Regions from separate parts of the Neobacillus sp. Fa239 genome, predicted to be linked through region 1. Evidence: riboswitches for the same ligand, from Rfam matches in the RefSeq annotation. Region 1 holds a riboswitch; the other holds the start of a gene.
What was found. Region 1 has a riboswitch for S-adenosylmethionine ahead of mtnW (2,3-diketo-5-methylthiopentyl-1-phosphate enolase). Riboswitches for the same ligand answer to the same signal wherever they lie in the genome.

Region 1 (7,424 bases):
CACTTTCCGTAACCGTACCGTCAAAGTCGCAATAAATCACCGGATTGGTCATTTTGCTGTTACCTCGGCATTTCCCCACAATTTAAGGGCTATGTCCAGCTCAGAGTATTGTTCTGCGCCAGCAGCAAGAGTTCGGCCTAAAAGAATAGATTCGATTGCTTGTCGGAAGGCAAGACCTCCCCCACGTGCACCTGCCGGGTGTCCATGTACTCCTCCTCCGGCATTGATCACAGAATTAATTCCAAAATCTCGAATCAATAATGGCACTAATCCAGGATGAATCCCAGCGGACGGTACAGGAAATGTCTGTTTAAAACAATCTTCTACAGTTAATTCTTCCGCTATAGATAGTGCTGAAGATTTTTCTAAAGCCACGGTCCCGTATGGGGATGGAAATAACGACAAATCAGCCCCTGCGTAGCGAACAAGTTTTCCAAGTAATAAGCCATGGGAAACCCCGTATTCTGAAGAGGATGTCAATGCTCCGCTAAAGGCCGGGTGGGCCATTATAGGCAGGGCGATTCCATCATCCTCCCGTAATTCCTGCAGACAATCCAGTCCATAAGAGAATACATTGAACAATAATAAATCAGCTCCAAGCTCTGCGGCTTTCCTTGCTTGTTCCTTTAGCTTGGAGGTTCTTCCAGTAAGGTTTACAGCATACAAGGTCCGATGCCCTGTCTCGTCATATACCTCTTTTAAAACCTTTTTCCCTTCAACTATTCTTTTTTCAAATGGTGTCAGCTCGTTTTCAAAAAGGATTTCATCATCCTTAACAATGTCCACACCGCCAAGGGCTTGCTGTTTTAACTGTTCTGTTAAAAATGTAAGATCTTTTCCGAGCACTCCTTTAAAAATACTCATTAACAAAGGTCTATCAAAAACACCAAGTTTGCTGCGGATGCCATTAATGCCAAATCGCGGCCCAGGAAACTGTGCCTTTAAGAAATCATCAAATTGTAAATCCACTAACTTAATTTTGCCGTCTAGTGACAGTTTTCCAAAAACAGTCGTGAGGATAGCCGGCAAATCGTTTGAAAAATTGACCGTCGGATAGGCAATCCGAATCAGTGATTGATCTTCCTTCACTTCAAGCCCTTCAATCGAAACGACCCTGCCCTTGTGTTTTCTCAATTGGTTTTGTTCCAATTCAGGTAAATTCGTCCACGAGCCTACTGTTAAGCCTAATGCAATTTCTTCAGCTTTTTTTCCTGGATTTTTTTCATTATGTAGTAAATATGAGGCAATAATTTCACTCAAATTTGATCTCCCTTTCCCTTAAAACATAAAAAACCTCTTCAAAAAGAAGAGGTTAGTAACGATAACTAACATCTTCTCATCTATCAGCTTTTCGCTGCAAGAATTAGCACCGTGCTTAAAACTAGTTTAAGTCGGTTGCCGGGCTTCATCGGGCTGGTCCCTCCGCCTGCTCTTGATAAGAAAACGATTCGTATTTATTCACATTAAAATGTTGTTAACTATTTTGCATTATCCCAAGAAATGAATATTCTGTCAAGTCAAATTATTAAAAATTTCTAATAAACTTATTCTTCTCACTGCTTCTCCAAGACGTTCCTCTGAAGTTAACAGCCCTACCCTAACATAGCCCTCACCGTATTCCCCAAACCCAATTCCGGGTGCGACCATGATATGCGCCTTTTCAAGGAGTAAATCAGCAAATTGTTCTGATGTAAGACCGTCCGGTACTTTCAGCCATGCAAAAAATGAGCCTTTTGGCGCCGTCACCTTCCATCCGATCGAATGAAGGCCATCGATTAGAATATTTCTTCTTCTCTCGTAAAGTTGATTTAGTTCCCTTACACATTCCTGGGAACCATTTAACGCTTCCGCTGCGGCCTCTTGAACGGCTCCGAACAAACTGACATATAAATGGTCCTGTAATAATTCGATGGCTGAAATTACACTGCTGTTTCCGACAGCAAAGCCTACACGCCAGCCCGCCATATTATAAGTTTTAGACAGTGTATAAATTTCAATGCCCACTTCTTTTGCTCCTTCAACCTGTAAAAAGCTTAGCGGGCGTTGACCATCGAAACCAATGGCTCCATATGCAAAATCATGTACAACACAAATATTGTTCTTTTTCGCGACGTTTATGGTGTTAACAAAAAATTCCTTCGTAGCTATTGCTCCTGTAGGATTATTTGGATAATTGAGGAACATTAATTTTGCCTTAGCCAAGTCTTCTTCTGAAAGCTCATTGTAATCGGGTAAAAAATCGTTTTGTTCTTTTAGCGGCATTGTAACCATTGCTGCCTTTGCAAGTGCGACACCCGACCAGTAATCCGGATATCCTGGATCCGGAACAAGGATTGTCTCGCCAGGATTTAAGAGACATTGAGGAATCTCGACTAAGCCCGCTTTTCCCCCAAACAAAATCGCGACTTCCTTATCCGGATTAATCGTCACCCCATATTCCCTTTGATAAAAATCGGCTGCAGCCTGCTTTAAATAACGAAAGCCTTGGAATGGGGGATATTTATGATTCAGAGGGTTTTCAGCCGCTTCCTGAAGTTTTTTCACAATATGAATGGGTGTGGGCTGATCGGGATTTCCCTGCCCTAAATTAATCACATCATGGCCTGCTTCAATAAACTGCCCCACTTTTTTGACAAGAGCGGCAAAAAATTGCTTTGGAAGATTGTTTAATAAATCGGATGGTGGAAAAAGGTTCATTTATTTCACCTGCTCATCATTTTAAAGTTGAAATTCTAGTGACAAATGATATAACTTTTATATCAGCTTGTAAAGTAAAAATTCTGAAATTCATATTAGGGGGAAGTTTCATGAACTTGAAAATTGCTTGCCTGCAAATGGATATTGCATTTGGTGAACCTGCTAAAAACTATCAATCGGCTGAAAAATTAATAGAAAAAGCGATGTCAGAAAAACCGGACATTATAGTCCTTCCGGAATTATGGACCACCGGGTATGACTTGACCCGACTTGAGAACATTGCTGATCCAGATGCGCTTCAAACAATTGAATTTCTCGTCAAAGCAGCAAAAAAATATCATGTTCATTTTGTCGGGGGCTCTGTGGCTGATCAAGGTGAAAATGGAGTGAATAATACACTTTTAATTATCAACAATAACGGTGAACTGATCCATCAATATAGGAAATTGCATTTATTTAAGCTTATGGATGAACATCTTTATCTTAATGCTGGAACAGAAAAGGGGTTGTTTCAACTGGATCACCACCAGTTTGCTGGGGTCATCTGTTATGACATCCGTTTTCCGGAATGGATTCGTGCTCATACAGCCTTTGGAGCGCAAGCCTTATTTGTCGTAGCAGAATGGCCTGCTCCAAGGCTATCACATTGGCGTGCTTTATTAATTGCCAGAGCCATTGAAAATCAATGCTTTGTTATCGCATGTAACCGCTCAGGCAGCGATCCTGCCAACCAGTTTGCTGGTCATTCCATGATCATCGACCCATGGGGGGAGGTTTTGGCCGAGGCAGAAGAAAATGAAGAAATTTTAATGGCTGAAATTAACCTGGAACTTGTGAAAGAAATCCGTAAACAGATTCCGATTTTTGAGGATAGGAAACCAGAATTTTATAAATAATATTCAAAATATATTGACACTTCCAATCTGAAACTGATATTATTTTTAGCAAATTGAAAAAATTAGGGGAACTCAATATGAGCATACTTAATCAAGAAACCTACGAGCGTCTAACTGAAGCTACTGCCTCTGAACTTGGACGAGCATTAAATATATTTGCCGATGATGCAGACATTATCTGCCAGGAAATTGGTGATGGAAATCTTAATCTAGTCTTTCATCTAGTGGATGCGCACCATGGGAAGAGTATTATTATCAAACAGGCCCTTCCATACGCAAAAGTTGTAGGGGAAAGCTGGCCGCTTACGATTAAAAGGGCAAAAATTGAAGCGGATGCGTTAAAAATATTCAGGGCAATTGTACCGGATTATGTACCAGAAGTTTATTTTACAAATGATTTTTTAGCGGTAACGGTAATGGAAGACCTCTCACATCTATCCATTGCAAGGACAGGCTTTATAAATGGTGAGACTTATCCGCTCATTTCTAATCATATTGGAGAATATCTGGCGAGGACATTATTTTATACATCCGATTACGCATTAAGCCCAACATTAAAAAAAGAACAGGTTCGACAGTTTATCAATCCCGAGCTTTGTAAAATTACCGAGGATCTAATTTTCACTGATCCCTATTTTAACGCGGAAACCAATGAATTTGAGGAGGAGCTGCGCGTTGATGTCGAATCACTTTGGAACGATGATGACCTAAAGGTTCATGTCGCGATATTAAAGAAAAGCTTTTTAACCGAGGCTGAAGTTCTCCTTCATGGAGACCTGCATACTGGCAGTGTTTTTGCAGATGATTCTGAAACAAAAGTAATTGACCCGGAATTTGCTTTCTATGGACCTGCAGGTTTCGATATCGGTCAAGTATTTGCGAATCTCCTTTTTCAGGCCATCACAAATGAAAATCACCGTGGTCTTTTTATTAACCATGTGGAAACAGTTTGGAATGTCTTTGAAGCAGAATATTCCCGTTTATGGGAAACAGAAAATAAAGAGGAGCTTTCAAAATCCAGTCCATTCCTATCTTACGTGTTAAATAAATATTTTGAGGATGCACTTGGCTTTGCCGGGTGTGAGTTAATCCGAAGAACGATTGGGCTTGCACATGTAGCCGATTTGGATCAAATAAGCGATACACAAGCAAGACTGGTGGCAAAACGTAAAACATTGGAACTGGGAAGGATCCTTATCAAAAAACGAAAAGAGCTAAACGCTCTTGACCTTTTCATTAGCACTGTTAAAGAAACCATAAATAATGAGGCTGTTTAAAACAGCCTCTTATTTCATTTAATTAGGAAAAACACTTCTGCCAAGAAGTGTTTTTCCTAATTAATCATTTATTATTTATTGGTACGGAAATATGGAAAGTAGCCCCTTTTCCGACTTCACTATCGATTTGTATATTCCCTTTATGCTCTTCGATGATTTTATAACTGACCATAAGTCCCAGGCCGGTACCTCTTTCTTTGGTCGTATAAAAAGGTTCACCAAGTTTTTTTAATTTTTCTTTTGATATTCCCATTCCCTCATCCTGAATGGATATCCGAATTTGATGATTTTCTGTCATCTTAATGGAAATCGAAATAGTACCACCATGTGGCATCACTTCAATAGCATTTTTTATGATATTAATAAAAACCTTTTTCATTTGATTCGGCTCACAAAAAATGAGCGGCAGGTCATCCTCATAATCGGTAGTAAATTGAACATTGTGCAGGACCGCCTGAGCGTTTAGAAGTTCAACCGTTTCCATCATAATCGTAATAATATTCTTCTCTTGGAATCTGATTGCTTGTGGTTTGGCCAAAATTAAAAATTCATTTATAATCGAATCAATTCTCCCAAGCTCTGATGTAATGACTTGATAATACATGGAATGCTCGTCCTTAATACTTCCTTCAAGCAATTGAATAAAACCTTTTAAGGCCGTCATTGGATTGCGTATTTCATGGGCAATTCCTGCTGCCAGCTCACCGATCACATTCAAGGTGTCCGATTTACGGAGCTGTTCCTCAATTGCCACTTTTTCAGTTACATCTTTAAAAACGGTGAAATTAATACCATCAACAATTTCCAGTTTAGAAGAACATTCAATATGTCTCTTTTTCCCGTCTATATCATTAAAAATAATGGTAGATTCAATTTTGCCCTTTTGGATAACTTGCTCGAGATGTTTAATAATTAACTGTTTATTCTCCTCATCTTTTGAAAATGGCTCATAAACAAAGCGACTGATTATTTGGTCTTTTGAAATGCCAAACATTTTCTCCCCTGCGCTATTAATATCAACCACTCGAAATTGGTTATTCCACAAAATTAAACCATCTATGGAATCTTCAAAAATCCTTCTGAATTTTTGTTCACTTTCCTGCAATTCTTTTCCCATCAAATGACTTTTGGTAATATCGCGAAAAATAGCAATAATATAACCTTCCTTTGAATGGGATTTGCATGAATAGTCAATGAATTTTTCCTTTCCATTTGGCAGTTTCAAAAGTAATTGACTTTTTATAGAACCGGCACGAAAAAATTCTTTTTCCTTTTCTACATTGCGGCTTTTTTCCAAGGAATTAAGCTGCAAAAAATTAACACCAACTAATTCATGGAAAGGGCATTCAAGAATGCAACAGGCAGAGGCATTCGCATTTACTATATTTCCTTTATCGTCGGCAATGATAATACCCTCGGAGGCAAATAAAAATAATTCCTCAAGTATATGTGCATCTACACTAATCCTTTGCCCCATAACCCGGTCGGGGGTAGTTTTTAATTCTTTCATATCAATGTTTCCCCCTTCAGATAAAGGTAGAGCATCTTTTTCGCCGAACTGCTTTTCCACTAATAGTCACCCCACGAATACCAAAAAATGAATCCTTTATATATAATACCATAATATGATTTTATAAATTTTATAATTTGTATGTGAATTCCTTTTAATTATAAAATGAAAAAAAGCAAAACGCTATGCGCCTTGCTTTTTTTGAGCGATTATAGCATCGGATTTTCGTGCTTTGCTTTTAGTCGCTGCCATCTTTTTTCTACTTCCGCCTCAAACTCTTCTAAAATTGGTTTATTTTCATCCTTTAGAAGGTGTTTTGTTTTACCCATATATTTTAACCAATCAGATTGAGGCACTCGTTTGTTTTTCTCTTCCGGATTATAAGTAATCGTCGTAATTCCTTGTTCAACTTCGTATAGCGGAAAGAAGCATGAATTTACGGCTTGTTCCACTATTGTTCTGCCATATCGGTCATCTGACTTCCAGTTTAGCGGACAAGTAATCAGGATTTTCCCATAAACAGTGCCAACATTCTGAGCATACCACTGTGCTTTTGCACCTTTTTTAATTAAGTCTTGCGGAAATGCTTCCGAACCTGTAAACACATAAGGAATATTTGTGGCAGCCATAATTTGCGCGGTATCTTTATGATGGAATGCTTTACCACGCTGTGCTTTTCCCACACCCGATGTACTGGTCATATGGCCCAATGGTGTAGAGTAAGACATTTGCGAACCGGTATTCATATAGCCCTCGTTATCATATTCAAGCATGATCAGCTTATGTCCTCGGAGCGCAGTACCTATCGCTGAACCCATTCCGATATCCATACCGCCGTCACCAGTAATCATGACAAATGTTGCATCATCCGAAACTTCAATTTCACCGCGGCGCTTTAATTCCATGAACGCTTCAACAGTCCCTGATAATGTTGCAGCACCATTTTGGAACAGGTTATGCATCATCGTTTGTTTGTGTGAGGTGCTTGGATAGCCGGTAGTTGTTACATAGGCGCAGCCTGTTTGGAAGAGAGTAACAATATCC
Region 2 (7,424 bases), 2.4 Mb from region 1:
CTTTCAATTTTACGTCTTTCAAGCATTTTCATTGCAGCTATTGCTTTTACTAAACACATAGATTCCCAAAATGTATTAAGACTCATAAGATTTACAGCATGAGAAATATCTTTTAACACCTGTATTCTAGATTCATCTACATTAAAGGATGTCTCTTCCATATACTTTCCAAAGGAAGGAGCAACTTTTGAAAATGACATACTTTTAAGTAACCGAGCCCAGCCAAGGAGAAAAAAAGCTTCTAACATTAAAAGCTTTGTATTTTTTTTTAGTAACAAAAAAGCTTTCACTTTTCTAAAAATATCCATTCAGCGTCCCTACTTCAACAAATTTTTTGGACTATAAAACTGTTGTTTCGATTAACCCTTCCTCTAATAGATGTTCTAAAAAGAAAATAACTTGTTCTTCGCATTCAGACCTTTCAACATTAAACTTTGAAAGCAACTTTGATATTATATGATTTATTGCAACTGACTCTTCAATAAGTTCCCAAATTTCACCGCCAATTTCACCTAAATTGTAATATTTTCCTTTACTCACACTTAACATAACTTTTTCTCCGCCCATATTACTTACGATATTGCCTTTTACTTGGGAAACAGTTTGGTTTAATGAAATACTTTTATACATTATTTGACCTCCTTGTTTATTATATTTAAGATTGTTGATATTAATTTATTGGTACTAAATTCATGAATTGGTCTTTTTATTGAATAGACTTCCATCTTTTCAAGTATTCTTGTGGTGGTATGAAAATGCCATTCCATCAGCCCTAAATCCTGAATTAGAAAATTTCGAAAGGTATGATAAAATAATCTATAAAAACTATCAAGTTTTTCAATTTTATTTATTTTAATTTCTTTATCATCCGACTTTACCAATTCAAAAATACCTGCTAAAGGAAGTGGGTTTGAGAAGTAATTTGAATAAACTGGAACTGTATACTTAGTTTCTCTACCATAAATAGAACGATAATTGCTAAAATCCACCCCAAAAATTTCCAAACTCTCTTCCCAAAGTTTCTGATGTGGATATGATGGAGTTACAATAGGTATTAAATTATCATTTGAAATAGACACAGCTATAACATCATCACTTAAAAGTTGGTATCCTTCACTTAAAAATGCTGAGGCAAGTGTTGACTTTCCAGCGCCAGAATCACCTATAATAGCATATGCCTTTCCCTCTATCGCCAAGCAACTCCCATGTAAAGGATATATCTTTCTTTGCATCAGGATTGCACTCATACAAGTTCCAAGGAGATAAAGCCGTACAACATCCTCATCATATTCTTCCAACGGGGAAATAACTATTTTTTTTCCGTCTTGAATGTAAAAGGTTGCAATTGTGGGGACCCGAAATAAAACTTTATTTTCAAAAATTTTAAACTCCTTTTTTATGTGTGATAACTTATTCCAAAGATTTGTTAAATCTTGAATTTTTATTTCTAAATCCGTTGTTTCAACCTTATTTTCTAAAGTGGGTAACTCAGGTAATAGAATTTCACTATTAATAATTAGTCCAAAAGCTTTATATACTAGCTTTGTTTTAGTATTTTGCATTCTTTTCACTCCAAAATATCCATGGTTAAATTAAAAGCCCTTATTTTTCTATTGATAAGGGCTCTTAACACTGATTTTTAAATAACCTCGTTCTACAAGGTTCCGTATGTATGGTACCTTGTGAATTTAATAGCTTTATTCTTTACTTTTAATTTTTAACTGTGAAAAGTTAGATCTTTTTGAGGAGTATCCTGTGGAAATGCCTTATCAGTATATTGTCCATCTCCTCCAAGTCTTGTCATTTTAACATCTAACACTTCCAAAACTGGTTTTTGCCAATCTTTTTTCATACTATCACCTCCTTTCAAGAAAATTGTTTTATAAATCGATAGAGTATTAGGCTACGCATTAATATTTTATAGCTAGGGTCAGGTGCTCTTTCAATTCTAGGTTTTTCATCGAGACTTTTAATGGCTGCCTCAATCTCTTGAACATTTAAAAATTCTAAAACTCTTTCATCTTTCCTTAGCATTTCAATTTCATTTCTAAATGAATTCCAGTGCGGCACCATTCGATGAACCCAGTCAGCACCTTGTACCCCTCGTATTCGTTGATTTAATCTAACCTTATCAGGCAAATAATTTTTAGTTGCCCGTCTAATCAGTGCTCGGTCTAAACCATTTTGCACGTACTGCTCCTCTGGTACAGATAAACAATATTTAATCACCCTCATATCATTGGTCGGGTCACGACTCCATAATGGATAGCGTAGTGACAATTTTGCAGAAAGAGAGTTCCCTGCATTCCATTGGAAAACATCACTAAAATGTCTCTTTCTCTCATTAAAAAGATCTGAATTATTAAACCACCCGGTTTCACCAATTCCCTTTTTTTTAAGTCTATCAAATACACCTGTTCTCTCTGCAAATTCAATATTTATAAGCTTAGGAAGCTTATAACCTTTATAATTAGGATTTATACGATCAATAATAGGAAAAGCTGTTCTTGCGATAATGGGCAACCTGCCAAGTCTAGGTCCACCAACTTTTCGACAATATTGATCCAGTTCTTTATAAAGATGAATCCAGTTTAATTTCTTTAAAAGTAGAGAATAATAATCCATTGCATAACCCCATGAAATAGAAAAATTCCCTCTATCTCCATTAAGTAACACACCCATTCCTTCTTCATAAGCTTTTTCAAACATCCCTTTTATCCAGAAAGAGTTTTCAAAAAATTTATAGGGTGTTTCTAATAATTCTAGAAAACTATCAATTTCGGAATACGAGTCTTTTCCTTCAAAATCTAAATAGTGATCTTCAATTCCTCCAACGTGTTGTACTGTGGCTTTAATATATGGCCTTTCATCTGCCAACAAATACCTAGGTGTAAAATCTTTAAAATCATTTGGAGGGATATAACTGAAAGTGTGTAATGTTTTGTGTTCTTTTTTTAGTGCTTTAGCTGCGAAACTAACAACAGTTCCAGAGTCCAATCCTCCACTTAATTGGGATCCCACTTTACGATAAGTCCTCAACCTTGACGTAACAGCTCTATGAAATACTTCCTGAAAAGCTTCAATATAATCTTCATCTGACTTTAATTTCAACCTTACCCCTTGAGTCATAGTACAATACCTAGTTAAATTAATATTGCCTTTCTTAACTGTAAAGCTATGGGACGGAGGAATCTGATCAATATTTTTATAAGGAGTTTTTGAGGCATCAACTGCGTCAATCATTCCGCCAATTACCAGATATTCTGCAAGCCACTTTTCATTTAATTCTTTTTTTATATTAGGAAAAGATAATAGTGGATATATGACTGTACAAAACGCAAAATATTGTTGATTGCGATAAAAGTATAGTGTCCTAGCTCCAGAAAAGTCCCTAGCACCAAAAAGTTTCTGTTCTCTCTCGTCCCAAATCACAAAAGCAAAATCTCCAACTAAATACTTTGGAGCATCCTCACCCCATTTATCATAGGAAAGTAGAATAAGCTCACTGTCAGTTATTAATTTTTGTTTGGATTTCTTAATTTGTAGCTTTTCAAATAATTCTTCCCTATTATCAATAATTGCGTCTGCTGTTATGGCCAACTTTCTTTCCTGATCAAAATACGGAAGCTTTTCTCCAATGGATTCCGGGGTAATCCACTGGGCATGGCAGCCAAGAAAGACTTTGTCACTATGCCATGTTTGAACATCATCTGCAGGGAATTTCTCCAATTCCTTCATCGTTCGCATCCCATGTTCAAGATTTATAGGTTCATCGTTTAAATGATAAATTCCAGCAATAGCGCTCATCTTTTCCTCCTGCCAAACTTTACAAGCCTGTATGTATATTTCTACATGCTTTATGCTATAAATTTCATCTTGAAATTATAATTATAACTTTATTAATAGGTTCTTTAAATAGAACACCAAATGCACAATTACCCATAGAATTATAATAATAAATTAATCTCTCTTGATTTTCAGATAAATGAACGAGTAGATATTACTAAACTTATCGCTTTGTTTATCATTAGGTTCTTTATTAAGAACAATCCGTATATCAAAATTATCATCTCTTTTATTTGGTGTCAACTAGTTTATTGGAAATAAATTAGTTTATTTTTTCTGACCGGAAATTCTTATTTTTAAAAAAACAAATTGACACCCCACGCAATTTGTAGTAAATTTTATAAATAATCTAAATATTTATTTCTTATCAAGAGAGGTTGAGGGAATGGCCCTTTGACGCCTCAGCAACCTTCAATGGCTTGTTCATTGAAAAGGTGCTAAGTCCTGCAAATTATTAATTAATTTGCAAGATAAGAAGAATGACGAACCAGTCACACTGACAAAAGTCTTCTTCTTATAGAAGGCTTTTTTATTATATTGTCCCTTTAACGGATTACTGCGATGAATCAACAAGACATAAGACTATGGAGAATTAATAAAAAAGTAATTTTTTAGATACCTAGGAGGAGTGATTAGAAATGTACAAAATTGAAACGAAGCTTGCTCAGATTGGAAATCGCAGTGAAACCGTAACAGGAACGGTGAATCCTCCTGTTTATTTTTCTACAGCTTACCGCCACGAAGGAATCGGGCAATCAACAGGGTTTGATTATTCACGGACAGGAAATCCAACACGACAGCTTCTTGAAAAGACGATTGCTGATTTGGAAGACGGGGATCAAGGTTTTGCCTGCAGTTCGGGAATGGCAGCTATCCTTACAATTCTTTCTTTATTTCAATCAGGGGATGAATGGCTAGTTAGTGAAGATTTATACGGTGGAACGTACCGATTATTGGAGCAAGGCTACAAAAAATGGGGATTGGCATGTCAATATGTGAATACATGTTGTCCTAGTGAGATTGAAAGTAAGATTTCCCCTAAAACGAAGGCCATCTTTCTTGAAACTCCTACGAATCCCCTCATGCAGCAATCGGATATTGTCGAGGTTTCGAAAATCGCCAAGAAACACGGATTATTGCTGATTGTTGACAATACTTTCTATACTCCTGTTCTGCAGCAACCGATCAAGCTTGGTGCTGATATTGTCATCCACAGTGCGACCAAATATTTGGGTGGCCATAATGATGTACTTGCAGGCCTCATTGTTGCTAAAGGAAAAGATCTATGTGAAGCGCTCGCCTTCCATCATAACGGAGCAGGTGCCGTTCTCAGTCCATTTGACTCCTGGCTGTTAATGCGTGGTATGAAAACATTATCACTTAGAATGAAACAGCATGAAAAAAATGCTAAGCAAGTAGCAGAATTCCTTTCAAAGCATGAAGGCGTCACTGATGTTTTATACCCCGGAAAAGGGGGAATGCTTTCCTTCCGTTTAAAAGAGGAAACATGGGTCAATCCATTTTTGCAAGGACTCTCATTGATTTCGTTTGCTGAAAGCCTTGGTGGGACTGAAAGCTTTATCACTTACCCTGCCACGCAAACACATGCAGATATTCCGGAAGAGGTTCGAATTGCAGCAGGAGTTTGCAATCGCTTATTGCGTTTTTCTGTAGGAATAGAGGATGCTGAAGACCTTATTAACGACTTGGAGCTAGCATTTGCCAATATTAAAGAAGGAGTGAGAGTTTAATGGAAAACGAAGCATATTGTTTTGAAACGAGGCTCCTTCATAATCGGCATAAAATTGATGCAGTTACGGGTGCTGTCAGTGTGCCGATCCAGCACGCATCCACCTTTCATCAATTTGATATTGATCAGTTTGGCAAATATGACTATAGTCGTAGTTTGAACCCGACGCGGGAAGCATTGGAAGAGGTGATTGCTGAACTTGAAGGCGGAACAAGAGGATTTGCCTTTTCATCGGGAATGGCAGCGATCTCAACAGCGTTCCTGCTGCTTTCAGCTGGCGACCATATCGTGATTACCGAGGATGTGTACGGCGGTACATTCCGAATGGTAACACAAGTATTAACCCGTTACGGAATTGAACATACCTTTGTGGATATGACTGATATACATCAAGTAAAGCAGGCAATTCAGCCGAATACGAAAGCTTTTTATGTGGAAACACCTTCAAATCCCTTATTAAAAGTGACCGATATCCAAGCGATTTCTGAATTGGCAAAAGAAGTGAACGCCTTAACCTTTGTTGATAATACATTTTTAACACCTGCTTTACAAAGACCTCTGGAGCTTGGTGCGGATGTTGTGCTTCACAGTGCCACAAAATTTTTATCAGGACATAGCGATGTTGTCGCAGGTCTTGCCGTTGTAAAAGATGAAAGTTTAGCAGCACGGCTTGGCTTCTTACAAAATTCCTTTGGTGCCGTTCTTGGTGTTCAGGACGCCTGGCTGGTTCTTAGGGGGATAAAAACCCTTCATGTCCGGTTGGAGCAATCGCAAAAGGCCGCTGTCCAAATAGCAGAATTTCTAAATTCGCATCCACTGATCAAACGGGTCTATTTCCCTGCCCTTGAAAGCCATCCGCAGCATGATTTGCAAAAACAGCAGGCTGCCGGTCCTGGGGCCGTTTTATCCTTTGAATTAGAGGATGAAGAAGCACTTCGATCCTTTGTCGAGAATGTCCAAATCCCTGTATTTGCGGTTAGCCTTGGTGCGGTGGAATCCATTTTATCCTACCCGGCCAAGATGTCGCATGCTGCGATGCCGCAGGCAGAACGGGAAAAACGCGGGATTACCAACAGCTTGATCCGCTTATCAGTCGGTCTTGAAAATCCTGATGATCTGATTAAAGATTTTTCGTGGGCATTACAGCAGGTGAAAGAATTGGTACCACTTAGAGGAGAGTCATCATGAGTTTTTTAGAAAAATTAGAAAATCAAATTTTAATCGCCGATGGAGCGATGGGGACCCTTCTTTACTCGTACGGCACTGATTGCTGTTTCGAAGAATTGAATCTTTCGGAGCCAATGCAAATCCAAAATATCCATAAAGCGTATATCGAGGCTGGTGCTGATGTTATCCAGACCAATACGTATGCAGCCAATTATTTAAAACTGCAGCGCTACGGCCTCGAGGATTCGGTCAAGGAAATTAACAGTGCCGCTGTCCGCAATGCCAAATTGGCCGCCCAATCAAATGCCTATGTAATAGGAACAATCGGCGGCAACCGCGGTATTAAACCAAGCACTGTTACTATAGAAGAAATTAAGCGGAGCTTTCGTGAACAATTGTACTGCCTCTTGCTTGAAGGCGTGGATGGCTTGTTGCTTGAAACCTTTTATGATTTGGAGGAACTGGAAACGGTTCTAACCATCGCAAGGAAGGAAACAAAGCTGCCGATTATTGCCCAAGTATCTCTGCAAGAGCCGGGAATTTTACAGAACCAAACACCAGTAAATGATGCTTTAAAAAGATTGGAAAGTCTTGGCGCTGATGTCATTGGACTTAATTGCCGACTCGGTCCGCATCATATGTTGTTAACCTTTGAGCAGAT

Region 2: it holds a riboswitch for S-adenosylmethionine, as region 1 does, so the genes downstream of both, ACZ5XR_RS22620 (methionine biosynthesis PLP-dependent protein) here and mtnW (2,3-diketo-5-methylthiopentyl-1-phosphate enolase) in region 1, are expected to answer to the same signal.

What each region holds. Positions count from the first base shown of each region.
Region 1 covers NZ_AP041611.1:1,228,665-1,236,088, reverse strand. Annotated here, with positions in the region: gene ACZ5XR_RS05875 (2-hydroxy-3-keto-5-methylthiopentenyl-1-phosphate phosphatase) at 1-52, opposite strand, end outside; gene mtnW (2,3-diketo-5-methylthiopentyl-1-phosphate enolase) at 49-1,260, opposite strand; SAM riboswitch class I at 1,334-1,442, opposite strand; gene ACZ5XR_RS05865 (aminotransferase class I/II-fold pyridoxal phosphate-dependent enzyme) at 1,513-2,697, opposite strand; gene ACZ5XR_RS05860 (carbon-nitrogen family hydrolase) at 2,679-3,593, shown strand; gene mtnK (S-methyl-5-thioribose kinase) at 3,671-4,870, shown strand; gene ACZ5XR_RS05850 (PAS domain-containing sensor histidine kinase) at 4,935-6,380, opposite strand; gene ACZ5XR_RS05845 (thiamine pyrophosphate-dependent enzyme) at 6,590-7,424, opposite strand, start outside.
Region 2 covers NZ_AP041611.1:4,553,975-4,561,398, forward strand. Annotated here, with positions in the region: gene ACZ5XR_RS22595 (lasso peptide biosynthesis B2 protein) at 1-308, opposite strand, end outside; gene ACZ5XR_RS22600 (lasso peptide biosynthesis PqqD family chaperone) at 340-630, opposite strand; gene ACZ5XR_RS22605 (aldolase) at 630-1,562, opposite strand; gene ACZ5XR_RS22610 (paeninodin family lasso peptide) at 1,718-1,852, opposite strand; gene ACZ5XR_RS22615 (lasso peptide isopeptide bond-forming cyclase) at 1,867-3,807, opposite strand; SAM riboswitch class I at 4,208-4,323, shown strand; gene ACZ5XR_RS22620 (methionine biosynthesis PLP-dependent protein) at 4,485-5,597, shown strand; gene metC (cystathionine beta-lyase) at 5,597-6,784, shown strand; gene ACZ5XR_RS22630 (bifunctional homocysteine S-methyltransferase/methylenetetrahydrofolate reductase) at 6,781-7,424, shown strand, end outside.